Regions from separate parts of the Streptomyces sp. NPDC101178 genome, predicted to be linked through region 3. Evidence: riboswitches for the same ligand, from Rfam matches in the RefSeq annotation. Region 3 holds a riboswitch; each other region holds the start of a gene.
What was found. Region 3 has a riboswitch for cyclic di-AMP ahead of ACIRR8_RS29860 (C40 family peptidase). Riboswitches for the same ligand answer to the same signal wherever they lie in the genome.

Region 1: linked by a shared signal. The riboswitch ahead of ACIRR8_RS25015 (transglycosylase family protein) and the one ahead of ACIRR8_RS29860 (C40 family peptidase) in region 3 are both predicted to bind cyclic di-AMP.
Region 2: linked by a shared signal. The riboswitch ahead of ACIRR8_RS14855 (LysM peptidoglycan-binding domain-containing M23 family metallopeptidase) and the one ahead of ACIRR8_RS29860 (C40 family peptidase) in region 3 are both predicted to bind cyclic di-AMP.

The regions. Positions count from the first base shown of each region.
Region 1 is NZ_JBIWOZ010000009.1:91,779-95,846, forward strand. Features, by position in the region: gene eno (phosphopyruvate hydratase) at 1-740, opposite strand, end outside; gene ACIRR8_RS25015 (transglycosylase family protein) at 1,076-1,783, opposite strand; cyclic di-AMP (ydaO/yuaA leader) riboswitch at 1,789-1,970, opposite strand; gene ACIRR8_RS25020 (transglycosylase family protein) at 2,262-3,326, opposite strand; gene ACIRR8_RS25025 (cytochrome P450) at 3,513-4,068, opposite strand, start outside.
Region 2 is NZ_JBIWOZ010000004.1:564,469-568,536, forward strand. Features, by position in the region: gene ACIRR8_RS14845 (STM4011 family radical SAM protein) at 1-481, shown strand, start outside; gene ACIRR8_RS14850 (SGNH/GDSL hydrolase family protein) at 485-1,315, opposite strand; gene ACIRR8_RS14855 (LysM peptidoglycan-binding domain-containing M23 family metallopeptidase) at 1,478-2,452, opposite strand; cyclic di-AMP (ydaO/yuaA leader) riboswitch at 2,456-2,616, opposite strand; gene ACIRR8_RS14860 (tyrosine-protein phosphatase) at 3,028-3,840, shown strand; gene ACIRR8_RS14865 (DUF6126 family protein) at 3,845-4,021, opposite strand.
Region 3 is NZ_JBIWOZ010000013.1:128,375-132,442, reverse strand. Features, by position in the region: gene ACIRR8_RS29875 (excalibur calcium-binding domain-containing protein) at 1-495, shown strand, start outside; gene ACIRR8_RS29870 (ATP-dependent Clp protease proteolytic subunit) at 651-1,286, shown strand; gene ACIRR8_RS29865 (hypothetical protein) at 1,294-1,599, shown strand; cyclic di-AMP (ydaO/yuaA leader) riboswitch at 1,953-2,139, shown strand; gene ACIRR8_RS29860 (C40 family peptidase) at 2,143-2,613, shown strand; gene ACIRR8_RS29855 (LysE family translocator) at 2,699-3,376, opposite strand; gene ACIRR8_RS29850 (LysR family transcriptional regulator) at 3,449-4,068, shown strand, end outside.

The DNA of each region.
Region 1 (4,068 bases), on a different contig from region 3:
TCGGACGCGGCGACGTCGAGCGCGAGCGCGATGTCGCGGCCCGGGACGTAACCGGCCTCCTTGATGGCCTCGACGATGAGGTCCAGGGCGGCGCGGTTGGACTCCAGGTTCGGGGCGAAGCCGCCCTCGTCGCCGAGGCCGGTGGACAGGCCCTTGGTCTTGAGGACCTTCTTCAGCGTGTGGTAGATCTCCGCGCCCCAGCGCAGGGCCTCGGAGAACGACTCCGCGCCGATCGGCGCGATCATGAACTCCTGGATGTCCACGTTGGAGTCGGCGTGCGAGCCGCCGTTCAGGATGTTCATCATCGGAACGGGCAGCAGGTGCGCGTTCGGGCCGCCGAGGTAGCGGAAGAGCGGCAGGTCGGACGCCTCGGAGGCGGCGTGCGCGACGGCGAGCGAGACACCGAGGATGGCGTTCGCGCCGAGCGAGGCCTTGTTCTCGGTGGCGTCCAGGTCGAACATCGCCTGGTCGATGAGGCGCTGCTCGGTGGCGTCGTACCCGACGAGCTCCGGGCCGATCTGCTCGATGACGGCGAGGACGGCCTTCTCGACGCCCTTGCCCAGGTAGCGGTTGGGGTCGCCGTCGCGAAGCTCGATGGCCTCGAAGGCGCCGGTGGAGGCGCCGGACGGAACAGCAGCACGGCCGGTGCTGCCGTCGTCGAGGCCGACCTCGACCTCGACCGTGGGGTTGCCCCGGGAGTCGAGGATTTCCCTGGCTACGACGACGTCGATGGACGGCACGAGGCATCTCCTTCTGGGATATGACGCTGGTTGTGCAGGGTCACTGTGGCCTTGCGACACGAGCCTAACCGGCCCGGCCGCGTCAGTCGGCCGACCGCCCGTCTCCTGGGACGAAAAAGGACCCAAGGGCCAGCATCACGGGACAAAACTCCAGAAATCTACTGGCTGGTAACAAGTGCTGGCGACAAGAGGTGAACGAATCCCCTCGCCCGCCGGCGCCCTTCACGCGGAAGAATCCCGGCCCGGCGCGCACGGGGGGAGAGCGCGCCGGGCCGGGGAGCCGAGCGAGGGAGGGTGCCGCCGGACCCCCTCCCTCCGGGGAGGAGAGACGGCTGTTACTTCAGGTGGAGCTGCTGACCCGGGAAGATCAGGTCCGCTTCCTTGACGATGTCGTCGTTGAGCTTGAAGAGCTTGCTCCAGCCGCCCTTGACGCCTTCCTTTTCGGCGATCTTGCTCAGGGTGTCGCCGGTCTTGACCTTGTACTCGCCGTCGCCCTTCTGGACCTTCTCGCCGGTCGGCGTGGTGACGGTCTTCTTGGAGCTCTCGGCCTTCGGAGCCTCGCGCTGCTCGCTGCGCGTGGTGGGCTGCTCGGCCTTGCGCTCGGGCTGTGCCTGCTCGGGCTTGCTCGCGGACTGGCCGGAGCCGGCGTTCACGCCCGGGTCCACACCGTCGTTGGTGAGGCCGCCCGCGCCGGCGCAGGCCCAGGCGCCCGGGCCCTGCATGTCGAGGAGCTTCTCGGCGGTGGCGATCTGCTGGTCCTTGGAGGCCAGGTCGGCGCGCGAGGCGTACTGCGTACCGCCGGCGGCGGCCCAGCTGGACTGCGAGAACTGCAGTCCGCCGTAGTAGCCGTTACCGGTGTTGATGGACCAGTTGCCGCCGGACTCGCACTGGGCGACGGCGTCCCAGGTCTCGACGGAGGCGGCGGAAGCGTTGGTCGCACCCATCAGCGGGACGGCCACGGCGGCACCGGTGACACCCGCGAGGGTGGCGAGACGGACGGCCTTCGAGGGGCGGCGGTGCTTGCCCTTGCTGTTCAGCAGCATGGAACGGATCTCCTCACCGACGCCTACGAGGTGAGCTGTCGGGTTCGGGCTGATGAGTTGCCCGGTCGCGCGACCTTGCGCGCGACTTCACCCCAAGCCGTTCCCGTACGTCCCCGTCTTCGACGAGGCCGTCCGGACCCGGCGGCCTACCTGGGTCCCCCGCTCCTGCCTACGGCGCTTTACGCGTCTGTTCCCTTCGACCGACGGCAGGATTCGGCGTGACGGTCGACGGGGCCCGCGGTGCGAGCGGTTCCGACCGTAAACACAGGCAACCCCGACATTCAAAGATGGACATACCGCCTCAATCAGCGCTTACTTGCCTGCCCTGACGGAGTGTTTCCGCAGGTCGGAGGCGATCTACGCCGAGGAGGCGGACGCAACGCGCCAGTTGCAGCAAAGAGACCCATGTCTCACTTACGCATAAGTGGACATAGGCCTCTGAACTACCCGCGTTTTTGGGGCGTTTTCCCGAATTCGATCAGTTGGCGGCAGGCGCCTCGGAGCCCTCCGGAGCGCCCGCCTGGCCCTCCTGCTCACCGTCCTGCTGACCGGCCTGCTCCAGCCCCAGGTCCAGGCTCTGTCCGGGCAGGATCAGGTCCGGGTCGGAGCCGAGGAGGTCCTTGTTGGCCTCGTACAGACCGGTCCAGCCCTGCGGGAGTTCCTGCGCGTCGGCGATGGCCCAGAGGTTGTCGCCGGGCTGCACGGTGTAGCCGCCGCCGGCGACCGCGCCGCCGTCCCGCGCGTCACCCTCACCCCGCGAGGCGTGCCGGCCTGACTCGCGCGGGCCGTCCTCCTGCCCCACCGCGTCGGCCTCCTCGGGGGCCGGCGCGCCTCGGTGCTTGCCGCCCGTGCGATCGGCGCCCTTCGAGGCGTCGGGGGCGGAGGTGGCGGGCTGCGAGGCGTCAGGAGAGCCGGGGGTTCCGGTCTTTCCTGCGGCGGGGGACGTGGAGGGCTTCGCCGCAGGGTCGGATGTGGCGCCTCCATCCCTCTTCTCCCCCTTGCCGGTTTTACCCGTCGTGCCGGTGGAGTCCGTCTTGCCGGAATCCTCCGCTCCACCCTTTTCATCCGCTTCGTCCGCCGGTGCGGTCGTCGGGTCCGGAGTGGGAGTGGTGGGGCTGACGGGGTCGGCGGAGGGGACCGTGCCGGGGTCGACACCGGGCAGGCCGCCGTCCACCGCGAGGCCCGAGATCACCGCGCAGCTCGGCCACGCCTGCGGGCCCTTGTCGTCCAGGACCTTCTCGGCGATCGCGATCTGCTGCGAACGGCTGGCCAGGTCGGCCCGCTCCGCGAAGGCGGTGCCGCCGTACGCCGACCAGGTCTCCTGCGAGAACTGCAGGCCGCCGTAGTAGCCGTTGCCGAGGTCGGCACTCCACATGCCGCCGCTCTCGCACTCCGCGACCCGGTCCCAGGTGGTGGCGTCGGCCGCGTGTGCGCCCGCCGCGCCGAGGAGCGGAATGGCGATGGCCGATCCGGTCACACCCGCGGCGACGACGATGGCGGGTGCCTGACGAGGACGGCGGTGTCTGCCGTTCGCGGAGCCCATGGAGTTTGCCTTCCGTGCGACTGACAAGCGGGAACTGAGAAGCATGAAGCTGTTACGCGCGTGCGTGAAGCTGATACGCAAGTGACGGACGGGCCAACGGTGAACGGTCGGCCGACGCGTCGAACCGTGAACCTAGCGGGACTCGAACGCATGTCACAAGTCGATGCAGCGCAGATCACGTGAAAGTCACAGAGGTGACAGCGTGTCACCTTCCTCAAGGCGCCGTCCCGGCTCGAACTCGACCGGCAGCGTGCGCAGTCCGCGCATGATGAGCCCGCCGCGCCAACGCAAATCGTCAGGTTCCACCGCAAGTCGCAGGCCAGGAAGGCGTTTCAGCAGCGTCGCCACCGCGGCCTGGCCCTCCAGCCGGGCCAGCGGTGCTCCCAGGCAGTAGTGGATGCCGTGACCGTAACCGAGATGCTGATTGTCACTGCGTGAGAGGTCGAGCGCCTCCGGATCCGCGAACCGCTCCGGATCCCGGTCCGCCGCCGCCAGCACCACCAGCACCGGGTCCCCGGCCGCGATCTCCTGCCCGCCGAGCGTCAGCGCCTCGGTGGCGTACCGCCAGGTCGCGAGCTCGACCGGCCCGTCGAACCGGAGCAACTCCTCGATCCCGGTGGCCAGCAGCGCACTCTCCCCCGCAGCCAGCGACTCTTCGAGCCGAGCGCGCTGTCCGGGATGGCGGAGCAGGGCGTACGTACCGTTCCCGATCAGGTTCACCGTCGTCTCGAACCCGGCGAAG
Region 2 (4,068 bases), on a different contig from region 3:
GGCCCACCTGGACGAGGCGCGACGGCTGCGGGCGGCGCTGCCCGCCGAGGTGTACCTCTGGGTGAACGCGGCCGAGGGGCAGACGTACACCGACGAGGAGGCGGAGCGGTGGACGGAGCTGGACCCGCTCTTCCCGTACAGCCGCCATCCGCACCGCTCGGCCGGGCTGCCCTGCCGGACCGGCGAGTCGGTGATCTCGGTGGACGGCGAGGGCACGGTGCGGCGCTGCCACTTCGTCAAGGCGGAGCTGGGCAACCTCTACGACGGCAGCTACCGCGCGGCGCTGGGCCCGCGGGCCTGTCCGCTCGCCGTGTGCGACTGCCACATCGGTTATGTGCACCTGGAGACGCTGCCGCTGTACGACGTGTTCGCGGGCGGTGTGCTGGAGCGGATACCCGCCGGGTTCGGCGCGGGCCCGGCGCCGGGCGGGCCGGTGGTGCCGGGCCCGTCCCGGCGTACGCTCCCGCTGCTCGGCCCCTGACCCCTACAGCGGCAGCAGGTCCGGCCGCTTCGCCGCGACGTGGTCGCCGGACGACTCGCCGCGCAGCCGCCGGCCGATCCACGGCACCAGGTACTCCCGCGCCCACTGGACGTTGTCGCGCCGCGCGTCGAAGGGCGTGCGCTGGGCCTGCGGCGGCCACGGCTGGTCCGGGTCGGCCGGCACGTCGTGGCCGAGGACCTGGGCGGCGCGGAGCGCGACCCGGGTGTGGCCCTCTGGCGACAGGTGGAGCCGGTCGGCGTCCCACGCACGCCGGTCCTGGACCGAGCGCAGCGACCACAGGTCGAGCACGGGGCACCGGTAGCGGTCGGCGATGGCCCTCAGATGCACGTTGTACGTGGCGATCTTGCCGCGCATGTGGCGCAGCACCGGAACGCCACGGGTGTCGAACCCGGTGGTGACCATGACGGTGCCGACGGCCCCGGTCAGGTCGGCGACGGCCCGCTCGAACCGCTCGGCCAGGTCGTCGGGGTCGGCGCCGGGCCGGATGATGTCGTTGCCGCCCGCGCAGAAGCTGACCAGGTCGGGGGCGAGTTCCTTGGCGCGGGGGATCTGCTCCGCGACGATCTGGTCGAGGAGGCGTCCGCGCACGGCGAGATTGGCGTAACGGAAATTGCCGTGCCGGGTCTCGTCGTCCGGGTTCGTCGCCGCGTCGGGGGCCGGGAGCCGGTCGGCGAGGAGCACCGCGAACCGGTCCGCCCAGCCGACGAAGGTGCCGTCGGGTCCAGGGTCGCCGACGCCCTCGGTGAAACTATCCCCGATCGCCGCGTACGACCCGATGATGTTCTGCTGCTGGGTTCTCGAATCGTCTGCCACAAGCCCATATCCTGCACCGTTCAATGTGACCTACGCGACCGTAATAAGGGGTTGACGGGTGGTGACATAGACCACCTGGTCAGATTTGGGTAAAGCCGGAATAAGTGGAGGGGCGGTGCGCCGCCGCGCACCGCCCCTCGTTCACTTCTTCTCGCCCTCGGGTCAGAGGGAGACGCCGTGCTGCCGCAGGTAGGCGACCGGGTCGACGTCGGAGCCGTAGCCGGGGCCGGTGCGGACCTCGAAGTGGAGGTGCGGGCCGGTGGAGTTTCCGGTGGAGCCGGAGAGGCCGATCTGCTGGCCGCCGGTGACGGTCTGGCCGGCGGAGACGCTCAGCGAGGACTGGTGGGCGTACTGGGAGTACATGCCGTCCTCGTGCTGGATGACGACCTCGTTGCCGTACGAACCGCTCCAGCCGGCCGAGACCACGGTGCCCGGGCCGATGGCCTTGACGGGGGTGCCGGAGGAGGCCTGGAAGTCCGAGCCGGTGTGGTAGCCGCTGGACCAGCTGGCGCCGGAAGCGCGGTACTGGGTGGTGACGTTGGCGTTGTCGAGCGGCGCGGTCCAGCCGGAGCCGGTGGCCTCGGAGGAGCCGGTCTGCGTGGCGGCACCGGACTCGGCGGCGGCGTCGGACTCGTCGGCCGAGATGGTGTCCGCCTTCGGGGCCGGCGCGGCCTTCTTCGGGGCGGCCTTCTTCGGCGCGGCGGCCTTGGGGGCCGGAGCGGACTTCTTGGCCTCCGAAGGCGCGGCGGAGCCGGTGGCCTTGGCGCCGAGGGTCAGCTTCATGCCCGGGAAGATCAGGCTCGGGTTCTCACCGACGGTCGAGCGGTTGTCCTGGTACAGCTTCTGCCAGCCGCCCTTGACCTGGTGCTCGGAGGCGATCTTGGCGAGGTAGTCGCCGGAGACGACGGCGTACGTCTTCGCGGTGGTCTTCGCCGTGGCGGGCGCGGCCTGCGGAGCGGCCTGGGCGGCGACCGAGGCGGCGGCGGGCTTGACGGCGGGGGCCGCCTTCTCCGCGGCGTGGGCGCCGGTGGCGCCGAACAGCGGGAGGGCGAGTACGGCGCCGCCGGTGCCCGCGGCGAGGACGCCGCGGTGGATCGGGCCGGACTTGGGACGGCGGTGCTTACCCTTTGCGGGCATGGGGAAGTTCCTCTCCGGCGCCTGCGAGGTGAGCTGTCGGGTTCGGGCTGGAGATGCCCGGCCGCCGGATGGCGACTTCACCCCGAGCCGGTCCGGATCGCTCCGGGCCGGCGGCTTACCTGGTTCCCCCGCTCCTGCCACACGTGAGTGGGTGGGTGCGAATTCCGGGCGGCGGCAGGATTAGGCGGTCCGTCCGGATTGACGGTGACCGTAAACGAGTCGGGACGACAGGAACAAGCCGTCGGTTCCGCCCCGGAATCATCGATTCAATTTCGATCCGGATTTCCCGTCACACTCCGTGGATTACGGATCTTGGCTTTCCTTGCGGATACCGGGAAAACGCCTCGGAGCCACCGCCACCGTCCGTCACGGATATGATCCCGCTCACCCGCGGATTCCCATCTCCCCCATTAGCGGGGCATGTTCTGCGAAATGCACCAATACGGACATGCCCCCGGCGGGACCCCTGACGCACCGTCAGCCAGCCGATGGTTGCCTGGTGAACCGATGTCGTATCGTCACAGGAGCGCCCTCGCCGGAGAGCCGCGCCGACGCCAGAGATTCCAGGAGCCACCGTGACGCAGCAGGTGCCGCAGGTCCCGCCGACCGAGACCGCACTGACCGGAGTCCGCAACTTCCGTGACGTGGGCGGGCTTCCCACCACGGACGGGCGGCACACCGCCTTCGGCCGGCTCTACCGCAGCGGCCACCTGGCGCACGCCACCGCCGAGGACGCGCTCTTCCTCGGCGGGCTCGGGCTGCACACCGTCTTCGACTTCCGCAACTCCGCCGACCATCAGCTCGACGGGTACGACATCGAGCTGGCCGGTGTCCGCAATGTCAGCATTCCGCTCTCCGACCCGGCCGACGGCGCCGAGTTCTGGCGGCTGGTGCGGGACGGGAACATCGAGCAGCTGCGGTCGATCCTGGCCGACGGCAAGGGCAGCGAGCGCATGATCACCATGTACCGCTCGACCATCGTCGACCGCACCGCCGAGCACAGCCGCGTCCTGCACGCGCTGGCGGAGGACAGCGTGCCGGCCCTGATGCACTGCGCGGCCGGCAAGGACCGGGCGGGCCTGTCGATCGCGGTCTCGCTGCTCGCGGTGGGCGTCGAGCGCGAGGCGATCGAGGCGGACTACCTCAAGTCCAACGACCCGCACCGCCGGTACAAGGTGAAGCGAACGGACATGTCCGAGACCGGGATGTCCCCCGAGGTGATGGAGCTGCTCAATCCGCTCTTCGGCGCGCAGGCCTCCTACCTCGAAGCGGCGTTCACGGCCATCGACGAGACCTGGGGCACGACGGACCGCTATCTGGCGGAGGGCCTGAAGGTCTCCCCGGAGACCCGGGAGCGACTCCGCGAGCGCCTGCTCGACCGGGGCTGAGCAGTTATTCGGCGCCCGCCACCACGAAGAGCAGGTAGAGGAAGGCCGCGATCACGTGGCCGACCACCAGGTAGGCGAAGAGCCGGATCACCAGGCCGCGCGGCATCCGACGCTCCTGCGTGTCCTTGGTGACCTTCGGGCGCCTCGGGGTCAGCGGGTCGTAGTGCTCGGAATCGGACATGACGGTCCTCTCTGCCGGCCTCGCGGCCGGTGGGTACGAAGGCTCCG
Region 3 (4,068 bases):
CACCCGTCACGGCAAGCGGACTGGGGGCCGGTCGGCCCCGTCCCGCCGCCAACCCCCTCCACCGGGCCACGCTGGGCCCGTAAGCGCGTCATCTTTCCCGCCGCCGGCGTGCTGTTCCTGCTCGGCATCGGGATCGGCGCCACCGGCGAGGAGCCGGAGGCTGTCCGGACAGCGGCGGTGAAGGCGGGGCCGGGGCCGACGGTGACCGTCACCGTGACGGAGACGGCGAAGGTGACCGTGACAGCCAGCCCGGAGCCGGCCCCGACGGTCACGAAGATCAAGAAGGTACGAGTCACCGTCACCGCTCCGCCGCCCGAGCCCGCCGCCGAGGCGCCCGACCCGGTCTACGACGAGGACGACGACTCGGGCGGGGGATCCACGTACTACAAGAACTGCACCGCCGTCCGCGCTGCGGGCGCCGCTCCCATCCGGAGGGGCGACCCCGGGTACGCCTCCCACCTCGACCGCGACGGTGACGGAGTCGGCTGCGAATAGACGAACAGGCGCCCACCGCCCCTCTCCTCGATCCGGCGAGCGCGTCAACCCTTCCCCTTTTCTGTACGTCCTGTACATTTTTGACAGGGCGTGAGCGCAGGACGGACCTGCGCCGCGCCTGCGTTCCGTCAGGCACAAAGGAGAGGGGCTCCGCCATGATCCGACCCGATGCCCGTTACGTACTGCCCGAGTTCACCGAGCGCACCGCGACCGGGACCCGGACCCAGGACCCGTACTCCAAGCTCCTGTCCGAGCGGATCGTCTTCCTCGGGAGTCCGATCGACGACACCGCGGCGAGCGACCTGATCGCGCAGCTCATGCACCTGGAGCACGCCGAGCCGGACCGGCCGCTGTCGCTCTACATCAACTGCCCCGGCGGCTCGTTCGGGGCGATGGCGGCGGTCTACGACACGATGCGCTTTCTGACGTGCGAGGTGGAGACCTTCTGCCTGGGGCAGGCCGGCTCCTATGCGGCCGCTCTTCTGGCGGCCGGGGCTCCGGGGCGGCGACATGCCCTGCCCGGAGCGCGGGTAGTCATTCAACAGCCCGCACTGGCCGAGCCGTTGCGGGGCCAGCCGTCCGACCTGGAGATCCACGCGCGCGAACTGGTACGCACCCGAGAGCTGTTCACGGACATGCTGGTCCGTCACACGGGCCGGACCGCCGAGCTGGTCACCGCCGACATCGAGCGCGACACCATCTTCGACGCGGAGGCCGCTCGCGCCTACGGGCTGGTGGACCACGTCGTGGAGAGCCGCACACTCTCCCAGCCGCCCCACGACGCGAGGTGAACCGCCTATGGAACCGACGGAGTTCCCGCCCCTGCCCGCACTGACCCGCGCCGAGGGCGAGCTGATCGACTGCTACCTGGCGGTTCTCGACCAGGTGGGCCGCATCAACCCGGCGCGCGGCAGCGACACCTACAGCGCCCTGCGGGCCGCCCAGGCCCTGGCCTCCCGGGCGGCGGCCCTGCGCGACGCACTGGCGCTGATGCACGAACGGGGTGAGCGGCAGATCCACGCGGCGACGCTCGCGCGGGCCCTGCGGGTGCTGGACGGCGAGCGGCGGGCGGGCCGGGTCGCCATGCCGCCGGCCCCGAACTGAGCCGCTGCGCGCGCCGGGAGCCCACTACGGGAGCGGGCCGGTCGTCCCGGCGTGCGACACGCCCAACCCCGCGACCGAATTCCCTCGCTCGTTCGGCGTAGGCGATCACCCGCGCGAGCGACCTCCCAACTTGCGCTCGACGCGCGGCCCGTACTCGAAATCCACCCTTTCGTCGCTGGTACGAGGGTGTGCGCCGGGCTCGGCGACGGGCGCGAACCGCCCCTGCCCACCTGAATGGATCAGTGGTGAGGAGACTCACAAATCACTGTTTGGGCTCGGAAATCCGGCACTTGGTGAGTCAAGATCCCTGGGACGACAAGCCCCCGCCGCCGCGGCGGGGCGGTCCGGGTGGACGCCGAGTCCTGCCGCCTCCCGGATGACTGGTCGACAGGAGTGGATCGGCAGGAGTGGAGGACCCGAGCACAACGGGCCGACCGGGAGACCGGGAAGCCCTCGGGGTGAAGCCGCAGCACGCGGCCGGGCAACTTCGCCAGCCCGAACCCGACAGGTCATCCTTCACAGGCGGCTGACGAAGGGTTGCGCATGTCTGCGCAGGTTCATGTCCCGTCTCTGTTCGCCCGGGTCGGTACGGCTTCCGTACTCACCTTCGCCGTGACGTCGGCGATGCTGGCGCCCGGCCTCGTCGACGACGCCGAGGCCGCCACCCATTCGACGAAGGCGCTCAAGATCGCCGCGTCGAAGAAGGGGGCTCCCTACAAGTACGGAGCCGCGGGTCCCAGCCGGTTCGACTGCTCGGGGCTGACGGTCTACTCGTTCAAGAAGGCCGGGAAGAAACTTCCCCGCACCGCACAGCAGCAGTACAACAAGACCCGCCATATCCCGAAGTCACAGCGTAAACAGGGCGATCTGGTCTTCTTCCATTCCGGGCGCAACGTGTACCACGTGGGGATCTACGCCGGAGAGAACAAGATCTGGCACTCCCCCAAATCCGGGGACGTGGTGCGCAAGGCGAAAATCTGGTCCAAGAGCGTCTGGTACGGAAGGGTCCGCTGACCCACCGACCGGACGCTCTTCGCTTGCGGGCGGCACACCGGCGCACCTCTCGGTGCCGCCCGCAAGGGCCCCGGCTCCCCCTTCCTCAGCGCAGGAGAGGCCCGGCCACCAGCGCCAGGCCCAGTCCGGTGAGCGCCACGCCGCTGCCGCCCTCGATCGCCCGGGCGGTACGCGGCCGGCGCAGCCACCGTCCCAGCCGGTCCACCAGCAGGGCGAGCGCCGAGAACCAGACGAGGGCGAGAGCGACGACGAGGGCGGCGAGCAGCAGGGTCCTGGGGAGCGGCGGCTGCCCGTCCGGGACGAACTGCGGCAGCAGGCTGAGGAAGAGGACCGGCGCCTTGGGGTTGAGCGCGTTGGTCAGGAACCCCTGCCGCAGCGCGCGCCCGAACCCCTCACGTACCGGCTGTTCCGGTTCGCCACCGGACGCCTCGGGCCCCCGGGGCGGTGCCTGGTCCGGCGCACGGCGCTCCTCGGCGACCCGGCGCCGCATCGCGTACAGCGCGCTGATTCCGAGGTGGAGCACGTACGCGCCGCCGAGCAGCTGGACCGTGCGGAACAGCACCGGCATCGTCACCAGCACCGCCGCGAGCCCCGCCACGGCGAGCGCGGTGTGGACGAGCAGTCCTCCGGCGACGCCGAGTGCGGTGGCCAGACCGGCGGTGCGCGAGGCCAGGGCGTTGCGTACGACGACGGTGAAGTCGGCTCCGGGCAGCGCGACCATTCCGGCGGCGACCCCGGTGAAGGCGATCAGTTGTGCGTCCATGGGGCCAGCCTGGACCGGCGGAGCCTTTAGCGTGTACTTGCAATCTTCTGGGTCTGCCTAAAGGAACGCTTCATGTACGACCCGACGCGGCTCACCGCGCTGGTGGCGGTCGCCGAGACCGGATCGATCACCCGGGCCGCCGCCCACCTGGGCTACACCGCGCCCGCGCTCTCCCAGCAGCTGGCCAAGCTGGAGCGGGAGGCCGGCGCGGCGCTGCTGGTGCGCCACCACCGCGGCGCACGGCTGACGGCCGCCGGTGAGCTGCTGGCGGGCCGGGCGCGGCGGGTGCTGGACGAACTGGACCGGGCCCGGCACGAGCTGGCGCAGCTGGCCGGGCTGTCCGGCGGCAGGCTGCGGGTCGGGACGTTCACGACGGCCGGGGTGCATCTGCTGCCGCCGGTCCTGAGCGCGTTCCGGCGGGCCCATCCGGAGGTGGAGCTGGCCGTGGCCGAGTACGAGCCGCCGGGCGGCGTCGCGGCGGTCACCGCGGGCGAGGTGGACCTGGCGCTGACCCATACGTACGAGCCGGCGGTGGCCGACCCGCCGCCGGCCGGGGTCACCGTCGAGCCGCTGCTGGTCGAGGAGCTGGTGCTGGCGACCTCGGTCGGGCACCGGCTCGCCGAGGGGACCGGGCGGCTGCCGGTCGCCGAGCTGGCGGGACGGCCGCTGATCAGCAGCGCTCCGGCGCATCC